DNA from 2 places in the Sphingobium aquiterrae genome. Region 2 is predicted to be linked to the other one. Evidence: riboswitches for the same ligand, from Rfam matches in the RefSeq annotation. Region 2 holds a riboswitch; the other holds the start of a gene.

Region 1 (8,070 bases), on a different contig from region 2:
GAGACATCGCTCAACGATGCCATTACCGCCTATCTGCGGGCCTCGGAACTGTCGCGCGCCACCTATCCCCTGATCAATGCGGCCACGCTCGCCTGCCTCGCCGGGCGTCGCGATCAGTCGCAACGCCTTGCGCAGGAAACCATCGCGCTGCTCGACGGCGGCCAATATGCGCCGGAAACGGATTATTGGCTCAATGCCACCAGGGCGGAAGCCCTGCTGCTGCTCGACAGGATATCCGAGGCCGACGCCGCGCTCGGAACGGCAATCCGCTGCCAGCCCGAGGCATGGGAGGACCATGCCTCCACCCTGCGGCAATTCTCCCTGATCCTGCGGGAAACGGGAGGCGCCGAAACATGGCTGGCCCCCTATCGCCCGCCGCCATGCCTGCATTTCGAGGGCATATTGGGGATCGCGGCCGATGACGCGGCGGCACAGGCCGCCATCGAGGATCAGGTGCGGGCCATCGCCCCCAGCTATGCCATCGGCGCCCTTGCCGCCGGCGCGGATATCCTCGTCGCCGAGGCGGCCGTCCGGGCCGGGGGGCTGGTCCATGTCGTCCTGCCCTGCCCCCCGGAGCTGTTCTGCGAACTGTCGATCGCGCCATTCGGGGCGGCATGGCAATCCCGGTTCGACCTGCTGATGGATCAGGCCGCTTCCGTGCTCATCCTGGATGACTGGCACCCGTTGAGCGGCGCCTCGGTTGCCGTCGCCCGCGAGGCGGCCATGGGCCAGGCCATCAAGGAAGGCCGTCGGCTGCAATCCTCTGCCCTTGCCCTGCGCGTCCGTTCCCTGGACGAGGCGCCGCCGCCGTTCGATGACGACGCCCTGAAACAGGTGGGCATTCCGCTACGCGAGGTCACGGTCGAACGGAGCAGCAACGTCCAATCCGCCCTGTCCGCCGATATGCGCCCGATGGCCCTGCTCGCGGTGCCGCCGGGCGCCGGCGCCAAGCTGGAGCCGGAGGCATTGGGGTCGGGCCGGCGGCTGTCGGGTCGGCGATTGGGCAAGCAGCAGGATCATCTCATCTTCGGCTTCGATGCGCTGGCCGATTGCGCCGAAGTCGCCTGTTCTTTCGCCCGGCGCCATCCCGATGTCCGGCTGGGGATCGACTATCGGGCGGTGCCACTGGCGAACAGGCATGATCTTCGCGCGGATCGCGCCGCCGCGATCGCCTTGGCCGATCTGGGCGGCGCGATCGGCCTCAGCGAAAGCGCGGCCCTGGCGCTGGCGGTTCACCTACCCTCGGCGCATGTCCAGACCATGGGGGATATCCACACCGCCGCCGGCGACGTGGCCATTTACGGCCTGTTCCTCGACACCGCGTCAGGCGACAAGATCGGCCAATAGGCGCGGCGACAGGATTTCCAACGCCGTTTCGGACCGGCGGACGATCCCGCGGCGCGCCAGATTCGCGATGGCGCGCGAGGTGGTTTCCCGGGTCGTGTGGACGTTGAGCGCCAGCGCGGCAAGCACGGGCGGCGGCGCGATCCGGCCGGACGGCCCGGCCATCCTCAGAAGCTCGGCATAGACCCGCCCCGTCGCCGTCAATGTCGTCCTGGCCGCCATGCGGTCCAACATGATGTCGAGTTGCCGCGCGAACAATGCCGACAAGCCGCAGCCGATGTCCGCATGCCGACGGGCGAACGCCATCAACGCACCGGATTCGATGGTCAGCAGGTGGAGGAAACCCACGGCGATGATATCCGCGCGAAGCGGCGCGGGTTCCGGATAATTGCCGAAGATCTCGCCCGGCCCGTAGACCGCGAGCAGCGTTTCCTGGCCGTCGGACGAAATGATGCGGGACTGGGCCGTGCCCTCCACGACCAGCCAGCACTGCCCGGAAATGTCACCCTGCCGGGCGACCGCGCTCTTGTTGGCGAATCGGATATCCTTCATCGCGGCAGCCAGGGCGGCCGCGCTGTCGCTGTCGCAGGCAAAGACGGTTCTGATCACGGCCAGCCGTTCCGCTTCCTGCAACTTGTCCCCCACCGATCATTCAGACAGCGGCCCAAAAGCGCCCTTGCGGCCCGTCCTGTCAACTCACTGCGTGATGCGGCCGTAGCATAAAAAATGACCCGGCAAGCGGTAAGGCTTGCCGGGTCAGGATATAGGAAATCAGGAGTGTCTGATCTCCTCGGGTCGCGCCGCTAGAATAGATGATTCGCACGGGCGCACGCGTGATCGCCGTCACGCATCTGAAAATAGTCATGCGGCGCAATGGCGCGCCCGTTCCGCCCCTTTTCTGCCGCACGGACCCCGGCAGCGCTTCCCGCGTGAAGCGCAGGAACAGGCAGCATCCATCGCGGCGCAAACAACGGTGCTGGAATCCGGCATGGGAAAGGCGTATCGTTCTTCAATCGGATAGCGCTTTTGCACCCGCGCCATGTCCGTTCGGCAGCTTGGCTGATCGTAGCCCGGAACTGCCGGGAGCATTTTCGGCAATGGCCGGGAAACAGGCATTCGGGCCGAAAATGCGACCACAAGGGAAAGAGCGTTTCCGCGCCATGTGGCGACGCTCCAGTTGGGAGACTCGCTATGGTCGCCGCGTCACCGCATCTGTCTTCGATGTCATCCTTGAAGCTGCGCCGCATTGGCGTTGCCGATCTCCATTGGGCGCTCCGGGAGGGCGTGCGTGATTTTCTCGCGCTTCGGGGCGATTTCCTCTTCGCGGGCATCATCTATCCGGCGGTGGCGCTCATCGCCGCGGCGTTCGCGCTCAACCGCCATATGGTGCCGCTCATCTTCCCGATGGCGGCCACCTTCACGCTGCTGGGGCCGGTCATCGCCATCGGCTTCTACGAACTGGCCCGGCGCCGCGAAAAAGGGCTGGAGACCGGATGGAATCATTTCTTCGATCCCCTGCGCGGCACCTCGCGCGTCCAGATCCTGGGGCTGGCGGCGGCGCTGACCATCATGGCCATCGGATGGATGGTGGCGGCCCGCGCCATTTACGATGCCACGCTCGGCACGCTGGCGCCGGCGGATGTCGGCGCGTTCCTGACGCAATTGTTCGGCACGCCCGAAGGCTGGCGCCTGATCGTCATCGGCAATGCCGTCGGCCTGTGCTTTGCCATCGTCACCCTGACCATCTCGGTGATTTCCTTCCCGATGCTTGTCGACAGGCCGGTGCATGCGAGCGACGCGGTCGAGGCGTCGTTCCGGGCGACCGTGCAGAATCCGATCGTCATCTTCCGCTGGGGGCTGTATGTCGCGATCATCCTGGCGGTGGCCTGCATTCCCGCATTCATCGGGCTGGCGGTGGCACTTCCGGTGCTCGGCTATGCCAGCTGGCATCTCTATACGCGCATCGTGGAGCGTTAGGGCCAGTCACCATTCAGCTCCATGCCGATCAGGCGTGCCGCGCCGTGAACAGCGCCGCCACGGCAGCGGGGCATGACGGGAAATAGAAATGCACATAGGATGCCGTGAGCGAACCCCGCCGGTACACGGCCTCCCCCACGCCGCCATTGGGATTTGACGTCCTCGCCAGGGGTAGCTCCGCCGTTTCGAGCCGGGAATAATGGAAGCTGTGCCCCCGCAGATGGCCCTCCGGCAATGTCACCTCCTGCAGGCCCAGCCCGGACAGGCGCGGCTGCATGCTTGCCCCGGCATCCAGCAGGCCGAGCATGGACGCCTGCTCCCCCGCGACATCGGCCAGCGTGCGCGCGCAATACAGCATGCCCCCGCATTCGGCGAGGATCGGCCGGCCCAATGCATGATGCGCGCGAATGCTCTCCATCATCGCGATGTTTCCGGCGAGCGCCCGCAGGTGAAGCTCGGGATATCCGCCCGGCAGCCACAGGGCATCGCAGGGCGGCAGCGCCCCATCGCGAATCGGGGAGAAAAAGCGCAGGCGAGCACCCATCCTTTCCAGCAGGGCGAGATTGGCCGGATAGAGAAACGCAAAGCCATCGTCGCGGGCGACGGCGATTCTGACATCCTCCAGCAGGCGCGGCGGCTCCCCATCGTCCGGCGCGGCGAAAGACACCGGCGGCGGCAGCCATTGCGCATCGGCGGACAGAAGCGCCGCCGCGCGCTCGATCCGGGCATCGAGATCGTCGATTTCCTGCGCCTGGACGAGCCCCAGATGCCGTTCTGGAAGTGCGATCCCACCATCGCGGAACAATGCGCCCAGCCAGCGGACATCCCCCCTTAGGCTGTCTCGCAGCATCCCGGCATGGCGCGCACCCGCCACCCGATTGGCGAGCACGGCGCTGACACCGATATCGTCCCGATAGCTGGCAAGGCCATGCACCAGCGCGCCGAAGCTCTGCGCCATCGCGGAACCATCGACCACCGCCAGCACCGGCAGGCCGAAGCGCGCCGCTAGGTCGGCGGCGGAAGGATGGCCGTCGAACAACCCCATCACGCCTTCGACAAGGATCACATCGGCGTCGCGCGCCGCTTCATGCAGCAGGGCGCGGCAATAGGCCTCACCCCCCATGAACAGGTCGAGCTGATGGACGGGCGCCCCCGATGCGCACTCCAGGATCATCGGGTCCAGGAAATCCGGGCCGCATTTGAACACGCGCACCCGCCGCCCGGCCATGCGATGCCGCCGGGCGAGCGCCGCGGTGACAAGCGTCTTGCCCTGCCCCGATGCCGGCGCGGCGACCAGCAAGGCCGGGCATCGGGCGTCACCCCGCATCGATCGATGCCGCCACGGCCCTCGGATCAACGACCGCCTTGTGGTGCTGGCCCTCCATGTCGCTCATCGGCGCTGTCCCGATGACTGGCCGGACGTCAGCAATACGACCACCGCATGACAGGCGATCGCAACGCCCGTCCATGTCAGCGTCGACAGCAGCGATCCGGGGAAATAGCGGATGATGCGCCCCGCGAACCCGGCCAGCGACGGGTCCTTGAAATGGCCGCTCAGGACATAGAATCCACCGCTGGAAAACAGATGGCCGACAAATGTCGCGCCGACCGCCAGCACGACGATCGCGGGCAGGATGGCAAGGCTCGCCCCCATGCGCTTCGCCGCGAAACGCCCGGCGCACCACATGGTGCCATAGGCCGGCACCAGCATCCAGTAGGCCGGGGTGAAGCAGAAGGACGCCCCGCCCCTCGCGCCGATGACGACAAGGTCGATGGCAAAGGCGAGCAGGAACAGCGCCGGAAAGGCCATGCGCGAACGGATATAATATCCGGCGACGAAAAAGCTCGCCCAGCCGGTGTCGGGCAGGTGGACATAGGCGCTGAGCGAATGGGTGCGGGTGGCAAGCATCACCAGCGCCAGCAGCGCAAAAATGCCAAGGTCGAAACGCGTGCGTTGGGCCATCATCATGGTCTCCGAACAGGAAAGGGAATCAGCGATGCCGGCGCAAAGGCCGGCGGGGAAAGCGCATCGTGGCCGGCATGGTGGCTGCACACCACGCGCGCCGGGCCATGGCGTCATTCTTCAGCTGTGAGGCATCATCGCGGCTCCCCCCTTCAACGTTACGCACAATGTCGTCACGCAAGGGGTTCAGCCCTCGTCCGCCCGGTACATCCCGCCCGCGCGAAGGATCGACGGCAACCGGCCGGTTTCCTGACTTCTCGGTTCCTCGCGCCCTCGCCGCCTTCTCAGGGCCAAGACCCCAATGGCATGTGGCGAAGCGCTCGCCGATGACAGTTGCGGGAGCAGTGCCGGCTTTGGCCAGATGGCCGTTCCGGACTTCCCGATTAAGCCCTTTCGGGCACCCGTTGCGCCACCGGGGATAGGATAGCGGGCGTCGTTGCGCAAGCGTGCGGCATGATCGCGGCTTGCGGAATGCTGCAACGCACGGTATCTGCCCGCCTCGCGACAGGTTCCCCGAAAGGGGATTCAAAGGGAACGGGGTTCGATACCCCGGCTGCCCCTGCAACTGTGAGCGGTGAGCCATCGGGCCAAATGCCATTGGGACTTTCGGGTTCTGAGAAGGCGGTCCGGAACGGCGTCGACCCGCAAGCCAGGAGACCTGCCTGACGCGGTCGTTCTTCGTCCGGGCAGGGTGCACCGGCCGAGCGGGGTCTTCCTCGAGCAACGACATTGACTGCCTCGCGCGGGAAAGCGCGGGCCGGATGTCGTGCGCATGCGCCCGTGCATTCTCCCGCGTCTCCCGTTCGGGGCTCCGTGCCTTTGGGGGACCGAATCAATGCATACCGTTTCACATTTCTTCTGCCTTTCCGCTCTTATCGCCTCGCCCGCGCTGGCCCAGACGCCCGATACGGAAGCCAGTGCTGGCGCCGACGCCGACAACAGCCAGATCGTCGTCACCGCGCTGCGCACCCCGGTCGAGCGCGACCGGGTCTCGTCCAGCGTGACCGTGCTCGACCGCGAGGATATCGAACAGGCACAGCCGATCGCCATATCGGACGCGCTCGTGCGGACACCGGGCATCAGCATGGTCCGCAACGGCGGCTATGGCACCACGACATCGCTGCGCATCCGTGGCGCGGATGCCGGGCAGACGGTGTTCGTCATCGACGGGATGCGGCTGGCCGATCCGTCATCGACGGCGGGCGGCTACAGCTTTTCCAACCTGCTGACCGACGATATCGAGCGGATCGAGATATTGCGCGGGCCGCAATCCATCCTCTGGGGCAGCGACGCCATCGGCGGCGTGGTGAATGTCCAGACCGCGCGCCCCACAAAAGCGCTGGAGGGCAGCGCCGCGATGGAGGCCGGATCGCGCCAGACGATCAGCGGCCGGGCGGCTGTCGGCGGGCATAGCGACCTGCTGGACTGGCGCCTGTCCGGATCGACCTTCACCACGGACGGGATTTCCGCGCTCGCCAGCGGAACGGAAAAGGACGGTTATCGCCGCAACGCCGGCAATGGCACCGCCACGCTGCGCCTCTCGCAGGCGGTCTCGGTCGACCTTCGCGGCTATTATGCCAGCGCCCGCAATGATTTCGACGGCAGCTCCGGCGACGCCCCCGTCTATGGGCTGACGAAGGAATGGACCGTCTATGCCGGCATCAACGCGGCGCTGCTGGATGGCCGGCTGAGGAACCGGATCGCCATCCTGCAGAGCGATACCGACCGCGAGAATTACGATCCGCGCCGCACGATCCGCGCCCTCAATTTCGATGCGAAGGGCAAGGTCCGCCGCTATGAATATCAGGGCACCTTCACGCTTTCACCGCTGGCCGACATGGTCTTCGGCGCGGAGCGCGAGGAGCAGCGGATGACCAATGGCTCGCCCGCCAACAACGCCCTGCCCTATACACTGACGCAGACGCGCGCCGATATCGACAGCCTCTATGCCGAGCTGCGCCTGACGCCTCTTGCCGGGCTGACGCTGAACGGCGGCGCGCGGCGGGATCATCATTCCAACTTCGGCGGAAACACGGTATTCAGCGCCGGGGCGGCATGGTCGCTGAACAAGGGGGCGACCGTGCTGCGCGCCAGCTATGACGAAGGGTTCAAGGCGCCATCGCTCTATCAGCTGTTCAGCCTCTATGGCGCGGCCAACCTGCAGCCGGAAAAGGCGCAAAGCTGGGAGGCGGGCATCGAACAGGCGCTGCTGGGTGAGAAGCTGCGGCTTTCGGGCACATGGTTCGAACGGCAGACCGATAATCTGATCGACTTCGCCTATTGCCCGACCAGCGGCGCGCTGCCGGCCATATGCTATGTCCCCGGCACCACGACCACGCGTTTCGGCTATTATGCCAATGTGAACAAGAGCCGCGCCCATGGGCTGGAATTTGCCGGCACGCTCCACCTCGGGCGCCTGACCATGGATGGCAATTACAGCTGGATCGCCGCCGTCGACCGGACCGAAGGCGGCAATTTCAATCGGCAGCTGGCGCGCGTGCCCCGGCATCTGGCCAATGGCCGGATCGGCTATGATTTCCCCTTCGGCGTCACCACCAGCGTTGCCCTGCGCTATGCGGGTGGCAGCCTCGACCGGATCGGCGGCACCATGCTGGACGATTATCTGCTGACGGACCTGCGGGCGGAATGGAAGCTCCTGCCCGGCCTGACCGTGCAGGGCCGGATCGAAAACCTGTTCGACGTCGCCTATGAGACGGCGGGCGGCTATTCATCGCTCGGCCGCTCCGTCTATCTCGGCATCAGGAGCCGTTTCTGATGCTGCGCCG
Region 2 (8,070 bases):
CGATCGGGCTGTCATGGTCCAGCGTCGGGTCCGCCGCGCGCGCGGCGGCCAGCGCCGCCTCGTCGCTGGCGAAGCGGCCGGCGGCAAGCGCATCCGCGTCGACCAGCGCGATCACGCCATCCACGGTCGCGCGCGTGCGGATCGCGGGCCATTGGAACGCCTTGAGCAGCGGCTTGGGCAATGCCAGGCCGGATGTCTCGATGATGATCCGGTCCGGCGGCAGGGGCCGGTCCAACAGGCGCTGCATGGTGGGCAGGAAATCATCGGCGACGGTGCAGCAGATGCAGCCATTGGCCAGTTCCACGATGTCCTCTTCCGCGCAGGCTTCATCGCCACAGCCCTTCACCAGATCGCCGTCGATGCCGACATCGCCGAACTCGTTGATGATGAGCGCAAGGCGGCGTCCGCCCGCATTTTCCAGCAGATGGCGGATCAGCGTGGTCTTGCCGGCGCCCAGAAAGCCGGTGATGACGGTTGCAGGCACCTTGCTCATGCGAAAATTCCTTCGGACAGGGGGATGGGGTCGAGAAAAGAGATAGCGTCCGCCTCGACCCGCACCGGCAGGTCGAACAGGCGGGACAGCGTGTCGGCGCACAGCACCGTGTCGGCCGGGCCAGCCGCGAGGATGCGGCCGCCGCGCATGGCGACCACCGCATCGGCAAAGCGCCGCACCAGCGTCAGGTCATGGATCGCCACGACGATGACGGCCCCCAGTCCGGCGCGGGCGCGCAGGCGGTGCATGCAGGCCATGGCGTGCAGGGGGTCGAGCCCCGCCGTCGGCTCGTCCGCGATCAGGATTCGTGGATCGGCGACCAGCGCCCGGGCCAGCATGGCGCGGGCCAGCTCGCCCCCCGACAGCGCGGTCGCGGGCCGGTCACGCAGGGCCAGCAGGTCGCATTCGGCGAGCACGCGGTCGACAGCCTCCCGCATGGCCGGCGAAAGCAGGCCGAAGGACGGGAGCGAGGGCGTGAGGCCGATCGCCACCAGCCGCTCGACGCTGATCGGCCAGCTCACCGCCGCACGCTGCGGCAGATAGGCGCGCTGCAACGCCAACATGCGCGGATCGATGTCGGCCATCGGCCTGTCGCCCAGCCGCACCATGCCCGATACCGGCTTCAGCACCCCGGCGGCCGCTTCGATCAGGCTGCTCTTGCCCGCGCCATTGGGGCCGATGACGGCGGTCAGCCGGCCCGGCGCGAACAGCGTGCTGGCATCGCTGACCGCAACCGTGCGCCCGCGCCGGACGGTAACGCCCTCCAGCGTCAGCGACAGGTCGCGCTCAGGCACGACCGGCCACCTCGATCTCGTCAAAGCCCTTCCAGCGGTAGATCGCCCAGCTGATGATCCAGCACACAGCGAACAGGCCGATGATCGCGAAGCCCAGGCTGTTGAAATGCGTGCCCAGATTCGCCGCCAGCGACCAGATGCCGCCGGAAAGGCCCAGCTTCTCGCCCAGCAGCGCGGCGGTTTCGATGCCCCCGATCATGATGGCGACGATGGCCGACACCAGCGTGATGGTGATGTTATAGTAGAGCTTGCGGATGGGTTTCACGAACGCCCATTGATAGGCGCCCATCATCATCGCGCCGTCCGCCGTATCGACCAGCGCCATGCCCGCCGCGAAGAGCAGCGGGAAGATCAGGGCCGTGCCGATCGAAAGCCCGTTCGCCGCCTGCCCCGCCGAAAGGCCGAGGATCGCGACCTCCGTCGCCGTGTCGAAGCCGAGGCCGAACAGGAAACCCAGCGGCGCCATATGCCAGCTGCGCGTCACCAGCCGGAACAGCGGCCGGAACAGGCGGGACAGGACACCGCGATTGCCCAGCAGCAGGTCCAGATCGTCCTCGCCATAGGGCTTGCCGGCGCGCACCTCGTTGAAGGTGCGCCAGACCGATCGCAGGATGAGAAGGTTCATGCCCGCAATCGCGAACAGGAAGGTCGCGGAGATGGCCGTGGCGATGACGCCGCCGACCGCGCCCACCGCCTCGATCCGGCTGACCGCGCTCGCCGCGAGCGCGATCGTGACCGCCGCGATCAGCACGATGGCGCTGTGCCCCAGCGCGAACCAGAAGCCGACCGTCAGCGGCCGCTGGCCATCCTGCATCAGCTTGCGCGTCACATTGTCGATCGCCGCGATATGATCGGCATCGACGGCATGGCGCAGGCCAAGGCTCCAGGCGAGCAGCGCCGTGCCGAGCATCACGGTGTTGCCGGGGAACAGCGCGAACGCCCACAGCCACAGCGCGACATTGGCGGCGATGAGCCCGCCGAACATGCCGATCATCCGCCGTCGCAGCGGCCTTTGCGGGGAAGACGGGGAAATCTGGGGCACGGTCATGCCGGGGCCTGCGGCGAAACGGGGCGGGGCTTGCGGCGATCGTGCGCGCGCGTTCGTGGGGCGGCGGCCGCCGTCGCCGGAAAACAGGCGATATTCATGGGTATTTCCCCGTCGGTGTCAGCGAAACCGGACGGGAGCCTCCGCGCGAACGGCCGGCATGCACTGCCGAACGGACACCCTGCAGCGCCCGGCACGCATGCCGGTGCGGCTCCCGCCGCACAAGCGTCGCTCAGACGGAGTACCGTGCCACGGCCATCCCCTGGACCAGGCAAGAGCGACCAGACGCCGGCAGGTCTCCTGGCTCACGGGTCATCGCACGATGCATGGCCTTCCCAGGCCCCGCATGACTTAGCGTCCGGCCCAGTGGCTGACCCCCCGATGATCCCGGAAGGTCGATATGCATCGCGCTCACCGCTTACAGTTGCAGGGACAGCTGCGGAATAGGATGCCAAGGCATCCGTACCGCATTCCCATTTTAAGCCCCTTTCGGGGCACCGGCGCGATCTTCGAAGGGCGGCTCATGCCGTCCTTCAACGCGGGGCATAGAGGCGCCTTGCCGAAAAGTGAAGATAAAAGCACGTCCGGCACGCCGCGCCCATCGGACGCTCATCGAACCGGGCGGTTCGTCGCGGTCCTCCTTTTGCACTTCATGTTGACGGAGGGCCTTCCCTGCCGATAAACAGCACATGAGAATCATTATCAATATTAAAGGGGGCTTCATTGGCCGTTTCCAAGCCGGATGCGCGGCGTCCGCAGCACATGATCCTGTCAGCGTCGATCCCGGCGCTGGCCGCCACCCTTGCCCTGGCCCCCGGCCTGGCGCGGGCGCAGGATGGCGACCCGCTTGTTACCTTCGACCAGCGCAACGCGATCACCGTGACCGCTACGCGCCTGCCGCAGGCCGTGATCGACGTGCCCGCGACGGTCTCGGTCATTTCGGATCGGCAGATCGCCGACCAGATGGTGTCCGACATCAAGGACCTCGTGCGGTTCGAGCCCGGCGTCAGCGTCCGGCGGGCGCCCACGCGCTTCGGGGCGGCGAGCGGCACGACAGGCCGGGACGGCAATGCCGGCTTCAACATCCGCGGCCTTGAAGGCAATCGCGTGCTGATCCAGGTCGACGGCGTGCGCGTGCCCGATGGTTTCGACTTCGGCGCGCAGTCGGCGGGACGCGGCGACTATGTCGATGTCGGCCTCATCAAGTCCGTCGAAATCCTGCGCGGCCCCGCTTCCGCGCTTTACGGCAGCGACGGCCTGGCCGGCGCGGTCAGCTTCGTCACCAGCGACCCCGAGGATTTCCTGCGCAAGGACCGCAATGTCGCGGGCCTCGTCCGCGCGGCCTATGATTCGGCGGACGACCAGTTTTCCGAGACCGCCATTCTGGCCGGGCGAAGCGGGGCATGGTCGGCTCTGGTCGCCTATACCCGCCGGGACGGGCATGAATTCGACAACAAGGGGACGAACGACGCGCCCAATGCCAACCGGACCACGCCCAATCCGCAGGACAGCCGCTCCAATGCCGTGCTGGGCAAGATCGTCTGGAACCCCGGCGAGGCGCATCGCGTCCGGCTGACCTTCGATCATCTGGACGACGACATGCGCACCAATGTGCTCAGCGGCATCGCCGCCGCGGCGACGAGCGCCACCAGCGTCATCGGCCTTACGGCGCACGACAAGACCCGCCGCGATCGCGTCAGCCTCGACTGGCGGTATCGCGGCACGGGCGCGATCGACGAGGCGCAACTGTCGCTCTGGTATCAGGATGGCGAGAACCGCCAGTTCAGCGCCGAGGACCGCAACACCGCCGCCGACCGCACCCGGCTCAACACCTTCGAGAACCGCGTCATCGGGGCCAGCGCCGAACTGCGGAGCGACCTGCGCACCGGCGCCATCGCCCACCGCGTCGTCTATGGCGGGGACATCAGCGTCACGCGGCAGAAGGGGCTGCGCGACGGCACCACGCCGACGCCTCCCGACACCTTCCCGACCCGCGCCTTCCCGATCACCGACTTCACGCTCGCCGGCGCCTATCTGGGCGACGAGATCGCGCTGGCGGACGGCATGTTCACCCTCTATCCGGTGCTGCGCTTCGACCATTACAAGCTCGATCCGAAGGACGATCCGCTGCTGCCGGTGTTCGATACGGCGGGCCAGAACGGATCGCGCCTCTCCCCCAAGATCGGCGGGGTCGTGAAACTGGGCGGCGTCAACCTGTTCGCCAACTATGCGCGCGGCTTCAAGGCGCCCTCCCCCACGCAGGTCAACCAGTTCTTCCAGAACCTCGCCCAGGGCTACACCTCGCTGCCCAATCCGAACCTGAAGCCGGAAACGAGCGAAACCTATGAAGGCGGCCTGCGCTTCGCCGAAGGGCTGGTGAGCGGCGGCGTGACCGGCTTTACCGGGCGCTATCGCAACTTCATCAGCCAGGAAGTGGTCGGCGGCGGGTTCACCCCTTCCAATCCCGCGATCTTCCAGTTCATCAACCTCAACCGGGTGCGCATCTCCGGCGCCGAGGGCCGGCTCGACCTGCGCATGAAGAGCGGCCTCTCCGGGCGCATGGCGATCAGCTATGCCAAGGGCACGGTGATCGACGGCGACGGCATCCGCTCGCCGCTGTCCACCATCGATCCGCTCAAGCTGGTGATGGGCATCGGCTACGATCATCCGGAGGGACGGTTCGGCGGCCAGATCATCGCCACCCATGCCGCGCAGAAGGAACTCGGCCGCACCACCTATGTCGACGCCAGCGGTGCCGCGACGGTCTGCAACGGCGCGCCCTGCTTCCGCCCCGGCGGGTTCACCATATTGGACGCGACCGCCTATGTCCGGGTCGGCAAGGCGGTGACGCTGCGTGCCGGCCTCTTCAACCTGCTCGACAAGAAATATGCCTGGTGGAGCGATGTCCGCGGCCTCGCCGCCACATCGACCGTCACCGACGCCTACACGCAGCCGGGACGCAATGCGAGCGTCTCGCTCACTGCCCGCTTCTAGGAGTTTCCCATGAAATCAACGCTTCTCTCATCCATCGCACTGGCGGCAGCCCTGTTCTCCGCCCCGCCCGCCCTTGCCGACGGCCCCGTGAAGGCGCGCTCGGCGGAGGTCGAGGCCGGCGCTTTCCAGGCCGATCGCGCCGCGATCCTCGCCATGGCGGGCAATTATAAAGTGACCTTCGACATGCGCGAGACCACGGCGTGGCGCCCGGACTATACGCCGATCCCGTCCAAGATCAGCGGCGGCCATGAAAGCGTGCGCATTGTCGAGGATAGCGGCCGCCACATCGTCCTCCAGCATCTGCTGGTCGTGAAGGACGATGCCGGCAAGGTCTTCGTCATCAAGCATTGGCGGCAGGACTGGACCTATGAGCCCGAAAGCGTCCTCGTCTATGCCGGCACGGGGCGCTGGAATGTCGAGGCCGTCCCGGCGGCCATGCGCGCGGGGCGCTGGTCCCAGACGGTGTGGCAGACCGACGATTCCCCGCGCTATGGCGGCTGGGGCCAGTGGACCGACGAAGGCGGCGTGCGACGCTGGCGCAGCAGCTGGACATGGCGCCCCCTCGCCCGGCGCGACGCCGTCCGCAAGCCGCCCTATGACCGCTATCTGGGGATCAACCGCCACTCGCCCACGCCCTCGGGCTGGGTCCATTGGCAGGATAATATCAAGATGGGACCGGAGCCGGGCACGACCGGCGGCAAGATCGTGCCCTTCGTCCAGGAATCCGTGCTCAACAGCTATGTCCACGCCGATGATTTCGATGTCGCGGCGGCGGACAGCTACTGGGCGGCGACCAGGGACTATTGGGCGGCGATCCGCAAGAGCTGGGACGAAACCATCGCAACGGACCATGGCCTTCATGTCGCCGAGGTCGCGGACACCGGCTCGGCGGGTGCGGCGCGCCTCATGACGCTGGCCGACGATATTCAGGCGCGGAAGATATCGGTGGCCAAGGCGATCGAGAGCGGTCGCGCGATCATCGCGGAGGTGACGGCGCAGCATGAATAGCCTCGTGCCCCGGAAGGCAAGGAGGACGATATCTAGCGCATGGGCGACGTCGGCATGGCCGACATCGCCCTCGCAACGCGATGGCCGCGCATCCCTGTTATCGTCAGTAGCGCGCCCGGATGCTCGCGAAGAGACTGCGCCCCTGTTCCGGGAAGCCGTCGCTGAGGACATAATAATCGTCGAACAGATTGCGCGCGCCGACGCCGATCTCGACGCCTTCGGTCAGGCTGTAGTCGATCCTCAGATTGGCGACGGCATAGCTGCCGGTGCGGTAATAGACCGGTAGCGCGGCGGTGGTCATCGTCGTGCGGTTGGAGGCGAGGTCGACATTGGGGACGATGTGCAGGCCGGCGACGGGCGACCAGTCGGCATAGGCGAACCCCTTGTGCGTCGGCACGTCGGTCAGGCGGAAGACCGGCACGACCGTGCCGTTGGTCTGCGGCGCGATGTCGAAGGCGCGATGGGTATAGGTATAGTTGGCGCCGACATTCAGCCCCGCCCCGAGCTGCGCGGCGAAGGACAGTTCCGCCCCATAATATTCGGCCGAGCCGAGATTCTGGCGCTGGGTCGTGTTCGCCGGGAAGCCGAGCGGGCGCACCGAGACGATGGCGTCGCTGATATCGCTGTAGAACACAGCACCTTCGAGCCGGACGGGCCCCAGGGTGCGGCTGCCGCCGATTTCATAATTGGTCGCCCGTTCGGCCTTCAGGCCCGGATTGGACGCGGCCGTGCCGAACTGGGTGCTGAACCGCTCGAAGATGGTCGGGAAGCGTACCCGCGACGAGATGCTGGCGTGGAGGCGCGTGTCGGCATCGGGCGTCCAGATCAGCTGGCCCTGCCCGTTGAACGCGCTGGCATTGCACAGCGGATAGCTGAAGATGCGCGCGGCCCCGCCACCGGGCGGCGTGCCATATTCCTCCGCGCGCTGGAGGTCGCGCCAGTCGAAGCTCGCGCCCAGCACCAGCGACAATGCAGGGGTGAACGCCAGCCGGTTTTCGCCGGCGATGCTGTATGTATCCTCGACATTGGTCTGCGGCGGCTCGGTAAGGCCGCTGGGGAAGCCCTGCTGATATTCGACATGCCTGTCGCGCCGGTAATAAGCCGCCAGGCTGAACCGGTCGGCATCGGTGAGGTCGACATCCAGCTGCGCGGACCCGCCCCACGCCTTGTCATGATAATAGCTGTTGAAGGCGCGCCCCAGCGTCTGGCTCGTCTGGCTGCGATTGTCGAAGGAGCGCAGCAGATTGTCGAAGCTGTTGCGATAGACCCGCGTCTTGAGCGTCGCCCGGTCGCCCAGCGCCGTGGTCGAGAGGAAATAGAAGCTCTCGATATTCCAATAGGGCCAGCTCCAGTTGCGCTGCGTCGCAACGCCATCGGTGATGTGCAGCGGCGCATTCTTCGCGCCTTCCTGCCGGGTGTAGCTCAGCGCATATTCGTCCGTCGCATTGGGGGTGAAGCCGATCTTCGCATTGACCCGCCAGTCGCGCGTCGCCGAGAAATCCCGCGCGCCGCCTTGTTCCGCCGAGGCCGGCGTGGGCGTGTAACCGCCCGCCAGATCCCAGTGATCGACGATATTGCGGGTGAAAGAACCCTGCGCATACCAGTTGTCCTGCTTCGTGCCGAGCAGGGCGAAGACATTATAGCCGGCATAATCGGCATCGCTGTCCAGATTGAGCGTGCCGCGCACCTCCGCCTCGATGGCCTTGGTCGGCTTGCGCGTCACCAGGTTGACCGCG

Evidence for each region. Region 2 has a riboswitch for cobalamin ahead of WFP78_RS10435 (HoxN/HupN/NixA family nickel/cobalt transporter). Riboswitches for the same ligand answer to the same signal wherever they lie in the genome.
Region 1: it holds a riboswitch for cobalamin, as region 2 does, so the genes downstream of both, WFP78_RS12985 (TonB-dependent receptor plug domain-containing protein) here and WFP78_RS10435 (HoxN/HupN/NixA family nickel/cobalt transporter) in region 2, are expected to answer to the same signal.

The regions. Positions count from the first base shown of each region.
Region 1 covers NZ_JBANFL010000011.1:34,422-42,491, forward strand. Annotated here, with positions in the region: gene WFP78_RS12960 (TRAFs-binding domain-containing protein) at 1-1,347, shown strand, start outside; gene WFP78_RS12965 (Crp/Fnr family transcriptional regulator) at 1,324-1,989, opposite strand; gene WFP78_RS12970 (DUF2189 domain-containing protein) at 2,536-3,321, shown strand; gene WFP78_RS12975 (cobyrinic acid a,c-diamide synthase CobB) at 3,350-4,648, opposite strand; gene WFP78_RS12980 (hypothetical protein) at 4,712-5,290, opposite strand; cobalamin riboswitch at 5,507-5,704, opposite strand; cobalamin riboswitch at 5,774-5,964, shown strand; gene WFP78_RS12985 (TonB-dependent receptor plug domain-containing protein) at 6,120-8,060, shown strand; gene WFP78_RS12990 (DUF1636 domain-containing protein) at 8,060-8,070, shown strand, end outside.
Region 2 covers NZ_JBANFL010000008.1:97,037-105,106, reverse strand. Annotated here, with positions in the region: gene cobW (cobalamin biosynthesis protein CobW) at 1-493, opposite strand, end outside; gene WFP78_RS10440 (ABC transporter ATP-binding protein) at 490-1,287, opposite strand; gene WFP78_RS10435 (HoxN/HupN/NixA family nickel/cobalt transporter) at 1,280-2,335, opposite strand; cobalamin riboswitch at 2,606-2,849, opposite strand; gene WFP78_RS10430 (TonB-dependent hemoglobin/transferrin/lactoferrin family receptor) at 3,056-5,326, shown strand; gene WFP78_RS10425 (DUF6607 family protein) at 5,336-6,334, shown strand; gene WFP78_RS10420 (TonB-dependent receptor plug domain-containing protein) at 6,438-8,070, opposite strand, start outside.